DNA from 4 places in the Streptomyces sp. NPDC058240 genome. Region 2 is predicted to be linked to each of the others. Evidence: riboswitches for the same ligand, from Rfam matches in the RefSeq annotation. Region 2 holds a riboswitch; each other region holds the start of a gene.
What was found. Region 2 has a riboswitch for cobalamin ahead of ACFVX4_RS22065 (ABC transporter substrate-binding protein). Riboswitches for the same ligand answer to the same signal wherever they lie in the genome.
Positions count from the first base shown of each region.

Region 1: linked by a shared signal. The riboswitch ahead of ACFVX4_RS24065 (ribonucleoside-diphosphate reductase subunit alpha) and the one ahead of ACFVX4_RS22065 (ABC transporter substrate-binding protein) in region 2 are both predicted to bind cobalamin.
Region 3: linked by a shared signal. The riboswitch ahead of ACFVX4_RS29210 (prenyltransferase/squalene oxidase repeat-containing protein) and the one ahead of ACFVX4_RS22065 (ABC transporter substrate-binding protein) in region 2 are both predicted to bind cobalamin.
Region 4: linked by a shared signal. The riboswitch ahead of ACFVX4_RS17025 (cobalamin biosynthesis protein) and the one ahead of ACFVX4_RS22065 (ABC transporter substrate-binding protein) in region 2 are both predicted to bind cobalamin.

Region 1 covers NZ_JBHVWT010000016.1:60,152-64,501, reverse strand. Annotated here, with positions in the region: gene mctP (monocarboxylate uptake permease MctP) at 1-1,109, shown strand, start outside; cobalamin riboswitch at 1,437-1,568, shown strand; gene ACFVX4_RS24065 (ribonucleoside-diphosphate reductase subunit alpha) at 1,708-4,119, shown strand; gene ACFVX4_RS24060 (ribonucleotide-diphosphate reductase subunit beta) at 4,119-4,350, shown strand, end outside.
Region 2 covers NZ_JBHVWT010000013.1:168,217-172,566, reverse strand. Annotated here, with positions in the region: gene ACFVX4_RS22075 (ABC transporter ATP-binding protein) at 1-349, opposite strand, end outside; gene ACFVX4_RS22070 (FecCD family ABC transporter permease) at 346-1,437, opposite strand; gene ACFVX4_RS22065 (ABC transporter substrate-binding protein) at 1,434-2,501, opposite strand; cobalamin riboswitch at 2,537-2,728, opposite strand; gene ACFVX4_RS22060 (beta-ketoacyl-[acyl-carrier-protein] synthase family protein) at 2,806-4,029, opposite strand; gene ACFVX4_RS22055 (acyl carrier protein) at 4,026-4,304, opposite strand.
Region 3 covers NZ_JBHVWT010000025.1:80,721-85,070, forward strand. Annotated here, with positions in the region: gene ACFVX4_RS29210 (prenyltransferase/squalene oxidase repeat-containing protein) at 1-1,386, opposite strand, end outside; cobalamin riboswitch at 1,588-1,717, opposite strand; cobalamin riboswitch at 1,820-1,894, shown strand; gene ACFVX4_RS29215 (hypothetical protein) at 2,017-3,429, shown strand; gene ACFVX4_RS29220 (carboxymuconolactone decarboxylase family protein) at 3,740-4,234, opposite strand.
Region 4 covers NZ_JBHVWT010000008.1:162,128-166,477, reverse strand. Annotated here, with positions in the region: gene ACFVX4_RS17040 (class II aldolase/adducin family protein) at 1-600, opposite strand, end outside; gene ACFVX4_RS17035 (anion permease) at 810-2,075, shown strand; gene ACFVX4_RS17030 (hypothetical protein) at 2,098-2,328, shown strand; cobalamin riboswitch at 2,478-2,609, shown strand; gene ACFVX4_RS17025 (cobalamin biosynthesis protein) at 2,754-3,752, shown strand; gene ACFVX4_RS17020 (cobyric acid synthase) at 3,749-4,350, shown strand, end outside.

The sequences.
Region 1 (4,350 bases), on a different contig from region 2:
TGATCGCGTTCGCGGTGCTCGCCTCGTACACCTACTCGTCCGGCCTGCGGGCGCCCGCGCTGATCGCGTTCGTCAAGGACGGGCTGATCTACCTGGTCATCGCGGTGGCGATCATCTACATCCCGATCAAGCTGGGCGGCTTCGACGACATCTTCGCCAAGGCGGGCGAGGCGTTCTCGCAGACCAACCCGGCCACCGGCAAGCCGCGCGGCGCGCTCGCACCGGGCGAGGCGGGCCAATGGGGTTACGCCACCCTGGCGTTGGGCTCGGCGCTGGCGCTGTTCATGTATCCGCACTCGATCACGGCGACGCTCTCCAGCCGCAGCCGCAACGTGATCCGGCGCAACACCACGATCCTGCCGCTGTACTCGCTGATGCTGGGCCTGCTGGCGCTGCTCGGCTTCATGGCCATCGCCGCCGGGATCAAGGTGGACAACGGGCAGCTGGCCATCCCCCAGCTGTTCGAGAACATGTTCCCGGACTGGTTCGCGGGCGTCGCGTTCGCCGCCATCGGCATCGGCGCGCTGGTGCCCGCCGCGATCATGTCGATCGCCGCGGCGAACCTCTTCACCCGCAACATCTACAAGGACTTCCTGAAGCCGGACGCGACCCCGGAGCAGGAGACCAAGGTCTCCAAGCTGGTGTCGCTGCTGGTCAAGGTCGGCGCGCTCGCCTTCGTCCTCACCATGGACAAGACGGTCGCGATCAACTTCCAGCTGCTCGGCGGCATCTGGATCCTCCAGACGATGCCGGCCCTGGTCGGCGGCCTGTTCACCCGCTGGTTCCACCGCTGGGCGCTGCTCGCGGGCTGGGCGGTCGGCATGGTGTACGGGACGGTGGCCGCGTACGGGGTCGCCAGCCCGACCCAGGCGCACTTCGGCGGGTCCTCCAAGGAGATCCCCGGCATCGGCGAGATCGGCTACATCGGCCTCACCGCGTTCGTGCTGAACGTGGTGGTGACGGTGGTGCTCACCTTCGTCCTGAACGCCGTGAAGGCGCCCGCCGGGATCGACGAGACCTCCCCGTCCGACTACACGGCCGGCGCGGGCGACCCGGGCGTGAAGACGGAACTCCCGCCGGCCACGGCGGGGGCGCCGGGCGGTCACTGACGACCGGCGCCAACGGCCCGTCGAGGGCCTCTCGTTCGGATCAGGCCGGATCAGGGAGCGGGGTCCGGTGCCGTACATCGCAAGGCGGAGGAGGGAGTCGACGCGGCGCGTCGGCGACCGACGACAACGCGGCGAGGTGCGGCACCAGGGCACGCGAGCCCGGCATGGTCCGAACGAGAGGCCCTGGCCTCCTCCAGCGGGGCGCGGCGGGCCGACGGCGTGATCCGGCCCGGCGGCCCGGGAAAGGGCCGTACGGCTCATTCTGTGGGCCTCGCCCGGTCGGTGCGACACAACATGTGGGGGCTGCCTCATCGGGCAGCCCCCACATGTATGCTCATCCTCGCTGTCGCCGCAGGGGAATCCGGTGCGAATCCGGAACTGTCCCGCAACGGTGTATTCAGTGCGCTTTTGTGCACCCCCGAGTCAGTCCGATGACCTGCCGGCAGCGCATCCGGCTCGACCGAACCGGATGCCCAGACGTCCGGGCCTCGCGGTTGGGCCGGTGGACGCCGTGCGGAGTGCTGCCCTGCCCCGGGTGCGCGCCCGTAGGGCTGCCCCGTTCCCCGCCGGCCCCGAGCCGAGCGAGGGAGAGCACCACGTGACCATCGCGCCAGCCGATCCGGCTTCAGTCGCCGTGTCCGCAGCAGCCGAGTCCGAGGCAGCCGCACAGGACGGACCGGGAACCGCACTGCTGCGGACCCTGACCGACCTCACCGCCGATCTGCCCGACACCGACCCCGGCCGGGTCGCCGCTGCCGCGCTGCGCGGTCGCAGCGCCCGAGCGGACGAGGCCGAGCTGCGCTCGCTGGCCACCGAGGCCGCCGCGGGCCTGATCTCCGAGGACCCCGCCTACTCCCGGCTCGCCGCCCGGCTCCTGACCCTCACCATCGCGGACGAAGCGGCCGGCCAGGGCGCGGTCTCCTTCTCCGCCTCGGTCGCCGTCGGGCACCGCGAGGGCCTGATCGCGGACCGTACCGCCGAGTTCGTCGCCCGCCACGCGGCCGTGCTGGACGCGCTGGTGGAGCGTTCGCTCGCCGACGGCGCGGACGACCGCTTCGGCTACTTCGGGCTGCGGACCCTGCACAGCCGCTATCTGCTGCGCCACCCGCACACCCGCCAGGTCATCGAGACGCCCCAGCACTTCATGCTGCGGGTCGCGTCCGGGCTCGCCGAGGACGACTCGCAGCGCGCGGTGGACGAAGTAGCGGCGCTGTACGGGCTGATGAGCCGGCTCGACTACCTCCCCTCCTCCCCCACGCTCTTCAACTCCGGCACCCGGCACCCGCAGATGTCCTCCTGCTACCTGCTGGACTCCCCGCTGGACGAGCTCGACTCGATCTACGACCGCTACCACCAGGTGGCCCGGCTCTCGAAGCACGCGGGCGGCATCGGTCTGTCGTACTCCCGCATCCGCTCCCGCGGTTCGCTGATCCGTGGCACCAACGGACACTCCAACGGCATCGTGCCGTTCCTGAAGACGCTCGACGCCTCCGTCGCCGCGGTCAACCAGGGGGGCCGCCGCAAGGGCGCCGCCGCCGTCTACCTGGAGACCTGGCACGCGGACATCGAGGAGTTCCTGGAACTGCGCGACAACACGGGCGAGGACCAGCGGCGTACGCACAACCTCAACCTGGCGCACTGGATCCCGGACGAGTTCATGCGCCGGGTCGACGCGGACGGCGACTGGTCGCTGTTCTCGCCCGCCGACGTACCCGGTCTCGTCGACCTGTGGGGCGACGAGTTCGACGCCGCGTACCGGGCCGCCGAGGCGAAGGGGCTGGCCCGCAAGTCGATCCCGGCCCGCGAGCTGTACGGCCGGATGATGCGCACCCTCGCGCAGACCGGCCAGGGCTGGATGACGTTCAAGGACGCCTCCAACCGGACCGCGAACCAGACCGCCGAGCCGGGCAGCGTCGTCCACTCCTCGAACCTGTGCACCGAGATCCTCGAAGTCACCGACGACGGCGAGACGGCGGTCTGCAACCTGGGCTCGGTCAACCTCGGCGCGTTCGTCGCCGACGGTGACATCGACTGGGAGCGGCTGGACGCCACCGTCCGCACCGCCGTGACCTTCCTCGACCGGGTCGTCGACATCAACTTCTACCCGACCGAGCAGGCCGGCCGCTCCAACGCGAAGTGGCGCCCGGTGGGCCTGGGCGCCATGGGTCTCCAGGACGTCTTCTTCCAGCTGCGGCTGCCCTTCGACTCCCCCGAGGCCCGCGCGCTCTCCACGAGGATCTCCGAGCGGATCATGCTCGCCGCGTACGAGGCGTCGTGCGAGCTGGCCGAGCGGTCCGGCCCGCTGCCCGCCTGGTCGCAGACGCGCGCCGCGCGCGGTGTGCTGCACCCCGACCACTACGACACCGAGCTGAACTGGCCGGAGCGGTGGGACGCGCTGCGCGCCCGCGTCGCGAAGAGCGGGATGCGCAACTCGCTGCTGCTCGCCATCGCGCCGACGGCGACGATCGCCTCGATCGCGGGGGTCTACGAGTGCATCGAGCCGCAGGTCTCCAACCTCTTCAAGCGCGAGACGCTCAGCGGTGAGTTCCTCCAGGTCAACGCGTACCTGGTGAATGAGCTGAAGCAGCTCGGGGTGTGGGACGCGCGGACCCGTGAGGCGCTGCGCGAGGCCAGCGGCTCGGTGCAGGGCTTCGCCTGGATCCCGGAGGACGTGCGGGCGCTGTACCGCACGGCGTGGGAGATCCCGCAGCGCGGTCTGATCGACATGGCGGCGGCCCGTACGCCGTTCCTGGACCAGAGCCAGTCGCTGAACCTGTTCCTGGAGACGCCGACGATCGGCAAGCTCTCCTCGATGTACGCGTACGCCTGGAAGCAGGGGCTGAAGACGACGTACTACCTGCGCTCGCGCCCGGCGACCCGGATCGCCCGTGCCGCCTCCGGCCAGGCCGCGACCGCCGCCCCCATCCCCGTACAGCAGGCTTCGGCGCCCGACGCGGACGCGATCGCCTGCTCCCTCGAAAACCCCGAGTCCTGCGAGGCCTGCCAGTAATGAGCTCCACCAACGCCGACAAGAACCTTCTGGACCCGGGCTTCGAACTGACGCTGCGGCCCATGCGCTACCCGGACTTCTACGAGCGCTACCGCGACGCGATCAAGAACACCTGGACGGTGGAGGAGGTCGACCTGCACTCCGACGTCGCCGACCTCGCCAAGCTGTCCCCCGGCGAGCAGCACATGATCGGCAGGCTGGTCGCGTTCTTCGCGACGGGCGACTCGATCG
Region 2 (4,350 bases):
GTGCCGACCAGGCCCTGCGGTGCGGGATGCGCCCGAGCCGTACGACGTCCAGCACGCTCAGCTCGACCTGGGTGACGGCGTGCTGGTCGACCACGGCGATCCGCTGGGCCACGGTGCGGCGGCCGATCCCGGCGAGCCGCTGTCCGTCGAGGGTGACCACACCGGTCTCCGGAGCGAGGACTCCCGCAAGCACCCGCAGCAGGGTCGATTTGCCGGATCCGTTCGGTCCGATCAGCCCCACGGTGGCGCCGGGCGGCGGGGCGAGGTCGACCCCGTCGAGGATGAGGCGGCCGCCCGCCGCCCGGCCGACCCGTTCGGCACGCAGTCCCGAGGTGGCCGCCCCCGTCACGTGGTCCTCCGGGTGCGGTACAGGACCAGGACGAACGCGGGTACGCCGATCAGCGCGGTGACCACGCCCACGGGCACCTCCTGCGGGTCGAGGACCGTCCTGGCGAGGGTGTCGACCCAGACCAGGAACACGGCCCCGGCCAGGGCCGTGACCGGCAGCAGCCGCCGGTGCCCGGAACCCGCGAGGGCACGGGCGGCGTGCGGCAGCACCAGACCGACGAAGCCGATGGCACCGGCCGAGCTGACGAGTGCGGCGGTCAGCAGTGCGGTCGTGCACAGCAGCACGATCCGGGTGCGCGCGACATGGACGCCGAGCGTGGCTGCGGCGTCCTGCCCGAACGCGAAGGCGTCGAGCGTACGGGCGTGCCCCAGGCAGATCAGCAGTGTCACGACGAGAACGGCGGAGCAGATCCACACATCGGTCCAGCCGACCCCGCTGAGCGAGCCGAGCAGCCAGAACAGCACCCCGCGGGTCTGCTCGGCGTCGGCGGCGGTCATCACGACGAAGGAGGTGAGCGCGGAGAACAGCTGCATGGCCGCGACACCGGAGAGCACGACCCGGTCGGTCGTGCCACCCAGGGTGTGGCTGAGCAGCAGCACGAGGGCGAACGAGCACAGCGCTCCGACGAACGCGCCGGTCGAGATCGACACCGCTCCCCCGCCGACGCCGAGGACGACGACCACGACCGCGCCGGTGGACGCTCCGGAGGAGACACCGAGGACGAACGGGTCGGCGAGCGGATTGCGGAGCAGCGACTGCATGACGGTGCCGCACACCGCGAGCCCGGCACCGCACACCGCGGCGAGCAGGGTGCGCGGCATGCGCAGGTTCCAGATGATGCCGTCCCGGATCGGGGAGAGCCGTGAACGGCCCCAGCCCAGGTGGGAAGCCACCGCGGACCAGACGTCGGCCACGGAGATCCGGGCGGGGCCGATGGTGACGGCGACCGCGACGGAGATGACGAGCAACGCGGCGCCGCAGACCCACAGGGCCCCGCCGCGCAGTCTCCGTACGCCAGTCGTGGCGCGGAGGGAGGTGGCGGGGGCAGGCGGCGCGGCCACCGCCGTGCCCCGTTCGGTCCCCGTCACCCGGCGAGCCCGAACCTGCGCAGTCCGGCTGCCACGCGTTCGATGCCCTCGACCGTCCGGATGGACGGGTTCATGGACTGGCCGCTCAGCAGCACGTACCGCTTGTGCCTGACGGCATCCATGTTCTTCGTGACGGGGTTGGACTCCAGGAATTCGATCTTCTTCGCGGCGCTCTCGGCGGTCTGGGCCTTGCGGGTCAGGTCGCCGACGACCAGGACGTCGGGGTTGCGGTCGGCGACGGTCTCCCAGCTGATCTGGGGCCATTCCTCATGGGTGTCGTCGAAGACGTTCTTCGCGCCGAGCTCTTCGGTGATGATCCCGGGTGCTCCGCAGCAGCCGGCCAGGTACGGGGCCTTGGAGTCGGAGAACCAGTACAGGAGGGTCGCGTCGGAGGCGTCGATGCCCTCGGTCGCCTTCTTCACCCGGGCCCGCAACTGCGCCACGAGCGCGTCACCGCGCTCCGGTACGCCGAACACCTCGGCCAGGTCGTGCACCTCGCCGTAGACGCTGTCCATGGTCAACGGGGCGGTACGGGCGCCGTCGCCGCCGCCGCTGTTGTCCTTGCCGGTGCAGTCGGCGGGCGAGACATAGGTGGGGACGCCGAGCGATTCGAACTGTTCGCGCGGTGCAACGCCGCCCTTGGCGAGCGTCGATTCGAACGACGCGCTGACGAAGTCGGGCTCGCGGTCGAGGACCTTCTCCGACGACGGCCGGTTGTCCGCGATCCTGGGCACTTCGGCGTTGGCCTTCTCCAGGCCCTTCATCACCGGGTCGGTCCAGGTCGCGGTGGCGGCCATCCGGTCGGCGAGGCCGAGGGAGAGCAGGATCTCCGTCGATCCCTGGTCCACCGGGACGGCGTGCCGTGGCGCGGCCTCGACGGTGACGGTGCGTCCGCAGTTCTTCAGCGTCACCGGGTATCCGTCCGCGGAGCCCGGCTTCGCGGCGGAGTCGTCGGCTCCGCCTCCGCAGGCGGTCAGCAGGACCAGTCCCGCCGAGAGCAGGGCCATGGTGCGGACGGGGCTGGCTATGGACGGCACGGAGTCCCTCTGCGTCTCTGGGCTCATGCGCGGAGCCCGCTGTACGGAGTTCCGCGGCCCGGTGCCGGGTCGCGGGCGCCAGCAGGTCTTCGGACTCGGGTTCCTTCGGACGGGACGCCTTCCCAGGACACCCGAGGGTGGTCCCAGTGGCCGTGGCCCCGCCCGTCCCCCTCACCGCTGCGCGTCAGTTCCGGATTCTCACCGGATTCCCTGACCCCATGACGTGGAGTTCGACTGGCTCCGGCAAGCTATCACGAGGCTCTGCGCAGCTCATGGGGGGTGTGGCCGGTGGTACGTCGGTGTGTGTCCCGTCGCACCACCTGCCGGATGCCTACGGACGCTGAAGAGCGATGACGGCGTTGTGTCCGCCGAAGCCGAAGGAATGGCTGACGGCGCGCCGGATGGGCTGCCGCCGCGGTTGTTCGGTGACGCAGTCGATGTCGAACTCGGGCGCCGGGGCGTCCAGGTTGGCGATCGGTGGTACGACTCCGCGTTGGAGCGTGAGGACGGTGAGTCCGGCCTCGATCGCGCCGGCCGCCCCCATGCAGTGCCCCAGTACGCCCTTGGGGGCGGTGACGGGCGGCCGGTGCGGGTAGACCCGGGCGATGAGGGCGGCCTCGGTGGCATCGTTGACCGGGGTCGCCGTGCCGTGTGCGTTGACGTGCTCGACGTCCTCGGCAGTCCAGCCCGCGTCGCGCAGCGCGGCCTCCACCGCCGCCTGGGCGACCGTGCCGGACGGATGCGGACTAATGGGGTGGTAGGCGTCGGTGGTGGCGCCGGTACCGGCGAGCAGCGCCCGTGGGGCCGCGCCCCGGGCATCGGCGTCGTCCACCCGTTCCAGCACCATGACGGCCGCGCCCTCGCCCATCACCAGACCGGCCCGGTCGGCTGCGAAGGGACGGCACAGCCTGGCCGGGTCGCCGTCCGTCCGGGCCCCGGCTCCGGACCTGGCGAACCCGGCCATGGCGGCCGGGTAGACGATCGACTCGGTGGCTCCGGCGACAGCGATGTCGCACTGCCCGGTGACCAGGAGGTCGCGGGCGACGGACAGCGCGGTGGCGCCGGACGAACAGGCGGTGCACGGGGCCATGCTGGGGCCGGTGGCCCGCAGCTGGATCGCGATCTCGGCGGCGGGCATGTTGGGAATGGTGAGCAGGATGCCCGAGGGCGAGGTGGCCCCTGCTCCGAACCGGTCGAGCACGACGGCCTGCTCGGTCAGCGAGGCGGAACCCCCACTGCTGGTGCCGACGACCACCGCGACCCGGGTGCCCTCCCACCGGGCCGGGTCCAGCCCGGCGTCGGCGACCGCCTCCCGGGCGGCGAGCACGGCGAGTTTCACGTACTTCCCCATGCGGAAGGACGCACGGCCGCCGATCGCGGCGTCCAGGTCGATGCCGTCGACCATGCACGCGAAGTCGATCGCGCACCCTTCGAGCTCGGCGACGGTGCGGGCCGGTGACACTCCCGCGCACACGCCCCGCCAGGTGGATTCGGTGTCGTTGCCGACCGGGGTGATCATGCCCAGGCCGGTGACGGCGACGGCCGGCCTGTTCATCGGGCGTTGCTCATCGCGGTCCCGCCGCCCACCCGCGCACCGCGGCCGGCTGCCGGGTCGATGAACCGTGTGATGTCGGCCAGCGTCGCGTCCTTGGGGAGCTGGTCGAAGTCCCGGTTGCCGCCGGCCGTCTCCCTGATGAGGACGGCGAACTCGGCGACGGCGAGGGAGTCCATCTCCAGGCTGTCCATCGTGGAGCCCGGGTGGATCTCGGCAACGGGCACTTTGAAGGTGTGTGTCAGAACCTCGGTGATCTTGGGATGAATCGCACTCATGAGCTTTCTCTCCATCATTCGGTCCGGCTGTCGGGCCGGCGGTGAC
Region 3 (4,350 bases), on a different contig from region 2:
CGCGGGGCCGGTCGGGTGGATGGCCGCGGCGGTGGCGCCCTCGTCGAAGCCGAACCCGCCGCCGTCCAGCTGTTCACGCGAGAGCCAGGAGACGGCCGCATCGGCCTGCGCGGTGTCGCCGAGAGCGCGGAGAGACTGCGCGGCGTACGCGGTGGCGTAGACGCTGCCGGTCGTGGCCCCGGTGTAGCCGGGGAAGGAGCCGTCCTCGCGCTGCGCCCTCTTCAGATAGGTCCGGGCCTTCGCCACCGCCGCGTCCTGGCCGTGCGCCTCATGCAGCGCGAGGGCCACAAGGCCGGTGGTGGCGGGATCGCCGTCGCAGTTCTCGCCGGGGCGGATCAGGATGCTGGTGATCCCGCCGTCGTCGCACTGCAACTGGGTCAGCCGCTCGACGGTCTCGGCCGGAGGCTCGGTGCCGTCTCGGAGCAGGGCGAGCACGGCAAGTGCCTGTCCGTCCGCGTAGGTTGCGTTCCTGAAATCGCCCTTGCCGGTACAACCGGGGGTGGGACTGCCCGAGTCGGGGCCCGCGGCACAGATGTTGTCCACGAGGTCGGCGATCAGGTCGTGGCCGCCGAAGCGGTGCGGGTCGGCGCCAGTGACCTCGGCGAGAAGGGCCAGGCGTGCCGCGGCCGCCGCGTCGGGGGCCTGGTCCTTGCCCGACTGATAGGTGTAGTCGTCGGCGTGGGAGGCGAGGAAGGCGGTGATCTTGCCGAGAGTCGCGCTGTCGCCGTCCGCCGCGGCCAGCGCGTAGGCCGCCTCGGTGGTCAGGAGGTAGGCGGGGGTGTCGGCGCCGTCGTCAACGACGCGTTCGCCGTCCTTGAGCGTGCCGGCGACCCAGGTCGCCGCCGCCGCCACGTCGATCTCCCCGGCCGGGACCGTGGGAGTGCCCCCGGGGTCGGGGGTCCCGGTGCCGCCACCGGCGCGCACCTCGTCGGGGGTGAACGTCGGCTTGCCGGTGGTGCCGCCGATGTCGGTGCCGCCGAACACCCAGGCGTCGACGTCGCCGTCCTTCGGCTTGCGGTCCATGGCTCCGTACTGGCTGTACGTCCACGTGTGCTGGCCCGGCGAAGCGATCCAGTACGACCAGTAGGCCGTGGCCGATGGGGTGAGTACGCAGGACTCCTGATCCGTGGTCGGGTACTGCGTACCGGAGCCGAGGCCGATGCGGCAGATGAACGCCGGGCCGTCGTGCTGAGTGCCCTCGGTGGTGAAGCCCGCCTCGTGGAGGAGTTCGTACCCGGTCGTCGGCGTCGTGTCGCAGCCACGCTCGACCTTGCCTGCGAAGGGGCCGAAGTCGACAGCGACGATCGCGCCCTTGGTGGCTGTGCAGTCGCCGAGCGGGTCGGCCGCGGCCGGGGCGGTGGTGATGGTGATGAGTGTCACGCACATGGCAAGCAACAGGAATGCCACTGGCTTCAGGGACAGGAATGCCCTGCTCCCCGCCTGTCGGTCTCTTCGTTGTGCGGTCCCCACCGCAGCCCCCTCGCCTCTGCTCCGTGGGGACATGAACGTGGCTGAGGCGGCCTCGGCCACGCGCGGTTCACCGCATGGCAGGGCTGGTCGACCACGCCGTAGTCCACGACGGCGCTTTCTCGCTGAAGATCAGGCTCCAGGCATTCCGGCTCGCCCGGTGCTACCGGGCCTACGGTTGCGGGTCAGCGCCGGATTCTGACCGGCTTCCCCTGGAACTCAGTGTGTAGGAGCCGGATTGGAGCACGCAGAGTGATACCTCGTCAAGACACCGGCCAGGGACACGGAAGGGCCGCCTGAGGGCATCTGGCGGGACGGCAGCGCGTCCGGTAGCGTCCTGCGCTGCCACGTGGGGGAACCCGGTGAGAGTCCGGGGCTGACGCGCAGCGGTGTGGGACGGCTGGGGCCGTTCCGAGCCCGAATGCCCAGGCGGCGACGCACCACAGGAAGCCGGTCCACGCGTTCGGGCGGCGGCCCTGCCTGCTGTTGCCTCCCGCCCGGGAAGGCCGTGGGCCCAGGGCGGCGCGCCCCTCATCCCAGGAGCAGGCCATGTCCCGTCCTTTGATCCCACGCCGTCTTGCGTTCACGGCGACCGCCTCCGTCGGGGCGTTCTGTCTGAGTGTCCTGCCGGCCGCTGCCACTGCCACGCCGGCCCAGATCGCCACGTCGAAGACGAACGGTGTCACGTACCTCAAGTCCCTTCAGTCGTCGGATGGTTCCTACGCCGGGGCCGGACTGTCGAACGAGTGGGCGCTCAGCGCGCTCGCCTCCGCCGGCACCGCGGCCGTCGACGTCACACCTGGCGGCGACACCACGAAGAACGCGAGATCCGTGTACCGGACCCTGCTGTCCACGGCCAGTTGGCCGTCCGCGACGCCGGTGGTCACCGACTACGAACGCGCCACCCTCAACTCCTACGCGGCGGGCATCGACCCGGCCCGCGTCTCCGCCTCACGCAATCTCATCGGCGACATCTACAGCTACTGGCAGAAGGCCGAGCCCGGATACTTCGGCCCCTCGGCGAACTTCAACGGGACCGTGTTCGCCGCGCTCGCCCTCGGCGGCGCCCGGACGCGGGCGGGAACGCAGCGGATACCCAAGTCCCTGCGCGACTCCCTGATCACCCGCATCCGCGCCAACCAGCACAACGACGGCGGCTGGAACTACAGCAAGGCCGAAGGTGATCCGGGACAGCTCGGCTCGGCCGGCGATGTCGACATGACCGGCGCCGCGATGGCCGCGCTCTGTGTCTCCGGCGTCCCGAACACCGATGCGGACATCGTCCAGGCCAAGGCGTTCCTCAAGAGCAAGCTGGTGCCGGGCAGTGGTGCGTTCAACGCCATGTTCGGTGTCAACACCGACTCCAACGGCTGGGCCGTCTCGGGGCTCAACGCCTGCGGCATCAACCCGCAGACCGGCGATTTCCTCACCTCCGCGGGCAAGACACCCGTCGACTTCCTCATCGCTCAGCAGTTCAACCCCGGTGGCGGCTTCAAGTACCTGCCTGGCGACACCGAGCCGTCCGCCTACGCATCCATCGACGGACTGCGTGCCGTCGCCGGAGGCGGCTTCACCGCCGCTCCCCCGGTCCCGGCCACCGGCGGCGCACCCCAGTGGGTTGCCCGGAGCACCTTCGCCTCCGGCACCGCCACAGAACTGGCCCTGACCGTGGACGACGGCGCGGGCGGCTTGAAGGTGTGCTCCGTCGCCTTCACCCCCACCGGCACCACAACCACCCTCGGCGCGGTTCTGGACTCGGCCACGACCGCGGCCACCCCGTCCGGCTGCGTGAACGGCGTGACGCCCTCCTCCGGAACGGGCACGATCACCGCTCTCAACGGCAAGTCCAACAGCGGGTCGAGCACCTGGAAGGTCGGCGTCGACGGTTCGGCGTTCACCGGGGCCGACCGCGGCAAGGTGATCAACGCGGGGGACACGGTCGCTCTGCGCTGGAGTGCCTGAGCCCATGAGAACGCACGGAATCGTGGGAGCGCTCAGGTCTTGATGTGAGCCACGCGTCCGTCGATGAAATCGGCCCGGTCGGCGTGTGTCGCCGGCCTGCCGGCCTGACGGTCTGGGCATGGACATCGCCCTTCCCCACGGTTGCTCCGTCGTCGCCGGTGGGAGCAGTGCCGGCGACCGCCACATGTGCCCCTTTGCGGACTGCCCGCGAGAACCCGATCTGCGGTTCGAGCGGCGACCCGGAACCGATTGTCCGATGATTACGTTCCATCGCGTCATGATCCCAGACCGCCGTGCGTACGCGAGGGAGTCAGCGCCCCGAGGCAGAAGTTCCGGGTGCCCTGCGTACGGGATGCTTGCTCAGAATGGAGACCCGGTTGAAGGCGTTGATCGTGATCGCCACCCATATCACCGCGGAGGTCTCGTCGTCACCGAACACCTCACGGGCCGCACCGTAGGCGGCCTCCTGCGCGGCGGCGTTCGCGGGATCGGTGGTCGCCTCCGCCAGAGCGAGCGCCGCGCGTTCCCGCGGTGTGAACACCTCCGTGTCCCGCCAGGCCGCCAGCACCCCGAGGCGCTGCGTGGACTCACCCGCGCGGAGCGCCGCCCTGGTGTGCACGTCGAGGCAGTAGGCGCAGCCGTTGAGCTGCGAGACGCGGAGGTTGATCAGCTCCACCAGTACACGGTCGAGGCCCGCGTCGGCGGCGGTCACACGGACCGCCTCGGAGGTCTGGACCAGGGCGTGGTACGCCTTGGTCGACTGCTTGTCGACGAAGACCCGTCGGTTGCCCGGTGTTGCCGTCACGTCGCTCACTCGGTTCTCCTTCTGGCCGTACCGGTCCGCCCGCCCTTGCCGTGCGCTTCGGACGCTGGTGCTCTAGGATCCAACCATGATAGTTGAATACCCAACAAGCGCCGTGC
Region 4 (4,350 bases), on a different contig from region 2:
GAGCAGGTTCGGGGTGTGTCCGGGGACGGAGCTCGCGGTGAGCCAGAGCCGGCAGAGCCATTCCAGCTGGGCGGTCCGGTCGTACGCCTCGTCCAGGGTGGCTCCGTAGGTGACGGTTCCGTGGTTCTGGAGCAGACAGCCCGTACGGCCCCGCAGGGCGGCGAGCATGTTCTCGGCCAGTTCCGCGGTGCCGTAGCGCGCGTAGGCCGCGACGCGGACGGGGCCGCCCAGCACGGCGGCGGCGTAGTGGATCGACGGGACCTCGGGGACCAGTGTGGAGACGGCCGTGGCGTGCACCGCGTGGGTGTGCACGACGGCAGCCGCGTCGGTGTTCCGGTAGACGGCGAGGTGGAGCGGCAGTTCGCTGGTCGGGGCCAGTTCGCCGAGTACGCGGTTGCCTTCCGGATCGACGCCGACGGCGTCCTCGGGGCCCAGCCGGTCGTACGGCACTCCGCTCGGCGTGACCAGGATGGTGTCGCCGACCCGTGCCGACACGTTTCCCGAGGTCCCGACGACGAGGCCCTCGGCCGCCGTCCGCCGGGCGGTGGTGACGACACCGTCCCAGGCGCGTCCGATCGCGTCCCGCTGCTGCTCGCTCATACGCCGATCCTGGCAGCCCCGGAGGCGAACGGGTATGCGATCGGCCACAGGGCGCCCCCGCCGGAAAGCCGGGCCACGCCTCGCCCGGACACAAGCGGAATGCTCCCGCTCCGGTTTGGAACACCCCAACGCCCTGCCTAGTTCATCTTCCGTTCACCCAGGTTGCCTACGGTCCACATGCCAATGACGTCGAACGATTGCCTGGGTAAATGGAACACATCACGCTGCTACTCGCGATTGTGATCGTGACAGCTCTAGTGTTCGATTTCACGAACGGTTTCCACGACACCGCGAACGCGATGGCGACGACCATCTCGACCGGTGCACTCAGACCGAAGACAGCGGTGGCCATGTCCGCCGTTCTCAATCTCGTCGGCGCGTTCCTGTCTGTGGAGGTCGCCAAGACGATCTCCGGCGGGATCATCAACGAGGACGGGCTGCGAACAGAAGTCATCTTCGCGGCACTCGTCGGCGCCATTCTGTGGAATCTGCTGACCTGGCTGGTCGGACTGCCGTCCAGCTCCTCGCACGCCCTGTTCGGCGGTCTGATCGGCGCGGCCGTGATGTCGGCGGGCTGGTCGTCCGTCAACGGCGGCACCGTCGTCACCAAGGTGCTGCTGCCTGCCCTCGCCGCCCCGATCGTCGCCGGTCTGGCCGCGCTGCTGGCCACCAGGCTGACGTACCGGATCAGCGGGAAGGTCCGCAACGACGCCCAGGAGAAGGCCACCGCCAAGGGTTACCGCGCGGGCCAGATCGCCTCGGCCGGACTGGTCTCCCTCGCCCACGGCACCAACGACGCGCAGAAGACCATGGGCATCATCACCCTGGCCCTGGTCACCGGCGGCGTCCTGCACCCGGGCGCCAACCCGCCGGTCTGGGTCATCGTCTGCGCCGGTACGGCCATCGCGCTCGGCACCTACCTGGGCGGCTGGCGCATCATCCGCACCATGGGCAGCGGCCTCACCGACCTCAGGCCGCCGCAGGGCTTCGCCGCCCAGACCAGCGCGGCCACCGTCATCCTGGCCTCCTCGCACCTCGGTTTCTCCCTCTCCACCACCCAGTCCTGCTCCGGCGCCGTGATGGGCGCGGGCCTCGGCCGCCAGGGCGGTGTGGTCCGCTGGTCCACCGCCACCCGGATGTTCGTCGCCTGGGGTCTGACCCTGCCGGCCGCGGGTCTGGTCGGCGCGGGCGCGGAACTCCTCACCAAGCAGGGCACCTGGGGTGTCGTGGTCGTCGCGGTGCTGCTGGTCGCGGGCTCCGGCGCGATCTGGCTGGTGTCGCGCCGCAAGCCGGTCGGCCACGACGACGTCGCGCCGGCGGACGTCGGCATCGAGCCCGCGGGTGTCGTCACCACGGCCATCGCCGCCGTCAGCCCGCCGCCCACCGCGGCCCAGGCGACGGCCCAGAACCTCATGACCACCATTCCGGCCCCGGCCGGAGCCACCCAGGACCCGGCGCGACCCGCCACCGTCTGACCCGGCCGTCTAAGGATTCAGCATGAACATCGACTGGGCAGCCCTCGGCTCCGTATTCGGCGTCTCCCTCGTTGTCACCGTCGCGCTGGTGGGCCTCTTCACCCTGGGCATCGTCGGCCTCTCCAAGCAGCCGGAACCGGCGACACAGGGCGGCTCCGGCGGCTCGCTGCTGCTGGCCCGCGCCGGCGCGTACGTCTGCTTCACGCTGTGCGCGGCGGCCGTCGCGTACGGCATCTATCTGATCGTCGCCTGAGAGCCTGTCGGGTGACCTCGGATCGGGCCGGACACCACAGGTGTCCGGCCCGATGTGGGTCTCAGCACACTGCGCCGTCGCAGGTCAACGGCAGGTTGACGGGCGTTCGCACAGCGTGGTGGACTGCCGGAGCCAATTACGGCGACAGCAGAGGAAGCCGGTGCGAATCCGGCGCGGTCCCGCCACTGTCACCGGGGAGCGGTCCCCCACACCGGAAGTCACGGCACGCGCGAGCGGGCTGGAAGGCCGGGGGAACCGCGGATCCGGGAGCCAGGAGACTCTCGTCGCCGGTCACGTCGAACCAGGGCGCGGACCCTGAGTGAGGACATATCGCCATGCCTGGCCGCCCTGCGTCCGCTGTTCCGGCGCTCTCGACGAGAGCCGCCTGTACGAAGGTCCTCCGAGGCACGACGGCCGGTTGAGCCGTGCGAGCCGACCGCATCTTCGCGTACGGCGCCACGGCCGGTCTGATCGGCGATCTGCTGCTCGGTGACCCCCGCAGGGGACACCCGGTCGCCGCCTTCGGGCGGGCCGCGGCGGGCGTCGAACGCCGTCTGTGGCGCGACCACCGCGGGTGGGGCGCGCTGCACACCCTCGTCTGCGCCGGAGGCGCTGCAGGTGGTGCCGCGCTGATCACCCGCGCCGTACGCCGCAGCCCCGCCGCCTCCGTGGCGCTGACCGCGGCCGTCACCTGGTCCGTCGTCGGCGGTACGTCCCTGGGGCGCGAGGCGCGGGCCATCGGCGACGCCCTGGCGGCCGGTGACCTCGACCTGGCCCGCGAGCGGCTGCCGCATCTGTGCGGGCGCGACCCGCAGTCCCTGGACGGGCCGCAGATCGCCCGCGCCGTGGTGGAGTCCGTGGCGGAGAACACCTCGGACGCCGTGGTCGGCGCCCTGGTGTGGGGCGCGCTGGCCGGGGTCCCCGGGCTGGCCGGCTTCCGGGCCGCCAACACCCTCGACGCGATGGTCGGTCACAAGTCGCCCCGCCACCATCGCTACGGCTGGGCCTCGGCCCGCCTCGACGACCTCGCGGGCTGGCCCGGCGCCCGGCTCACGGCCCTGCTCGCCGTGGCCGCCGGGGGGCGGCCGGACGGAGCGGTCCGCGCCTGGCGGGCCGATGCCGCCAAGCACCCGAGCCCCAACGCGGGCCCGGTGGAGGCCTCGTTCGCGGGTGCGCTCGGCGTACGCCTCGGCGGAACCCTCGCGTACGGCGGCCGGGTCGAGCACCGCCCCGTGCTCAACGGGGAGACGGGCCGGGCCGTGGAGGCCGAGGACATCGAGGCCGCGGTACGGCTGTCGCGCCGGGTGGGCGCGCTGGCCCTCGGCGTGTGCGTGGCGGGACGGATCGGCGCGGCCCTCGCCGCACGACGGATCGCGGGGCGCCGGACGGCAGCGCCTCGCATCGCAGGACGGAGAAGCACATGAGCGGCGGACTGCTGGTCGCCGGAACCACTTCCGACGCGGGCAAGAGCGTCGTGACGGCAGGCATCTGCCGCTGGCTCGTGCGCCGGGGCGTGAAGGTGGCGCCCTTCAAGGCGCAGAACATGTCGCTGAACTCGTTCGTCACCCGCGAGGGTGCCGAGATCGGGCGCGCCCAGGCCATGCAGGCCCAGGCCGCCCGCGTCGAGCCGACCGCGCTGATGAACCCGGTCCTGCTCAAGCCCGGCAGCGACCGCTCCAGCCAGGTCGTCCTGATGGGGAAGCCGGTCGGCGAGATGAGCGCGCGCGGCTACCACGGGGGCAGGCAGGAAGCGCTCCTCTCCACGGTCATGGACTGCCTGGAGCAGCTCCGGGGCACGTACGACGCGGTGATCTGCGAGGGGGCGGGCAGCCCGGCCGAGATCAATCTGCGGCGCACGGACATCGTGAACATGGGCATCGCACGGGCGGCGCGCTTCCCGGTGGTGGTCGTCGGCGACATCGACCGCGGCGGCGTCTTCGCCTCCTTCTTCGGTACGACGGCGCTGCTCGCCGCCGAGGACCAGTCGCTGATCGCCGGCTATCTCGTCAACAAGTTCCGCGG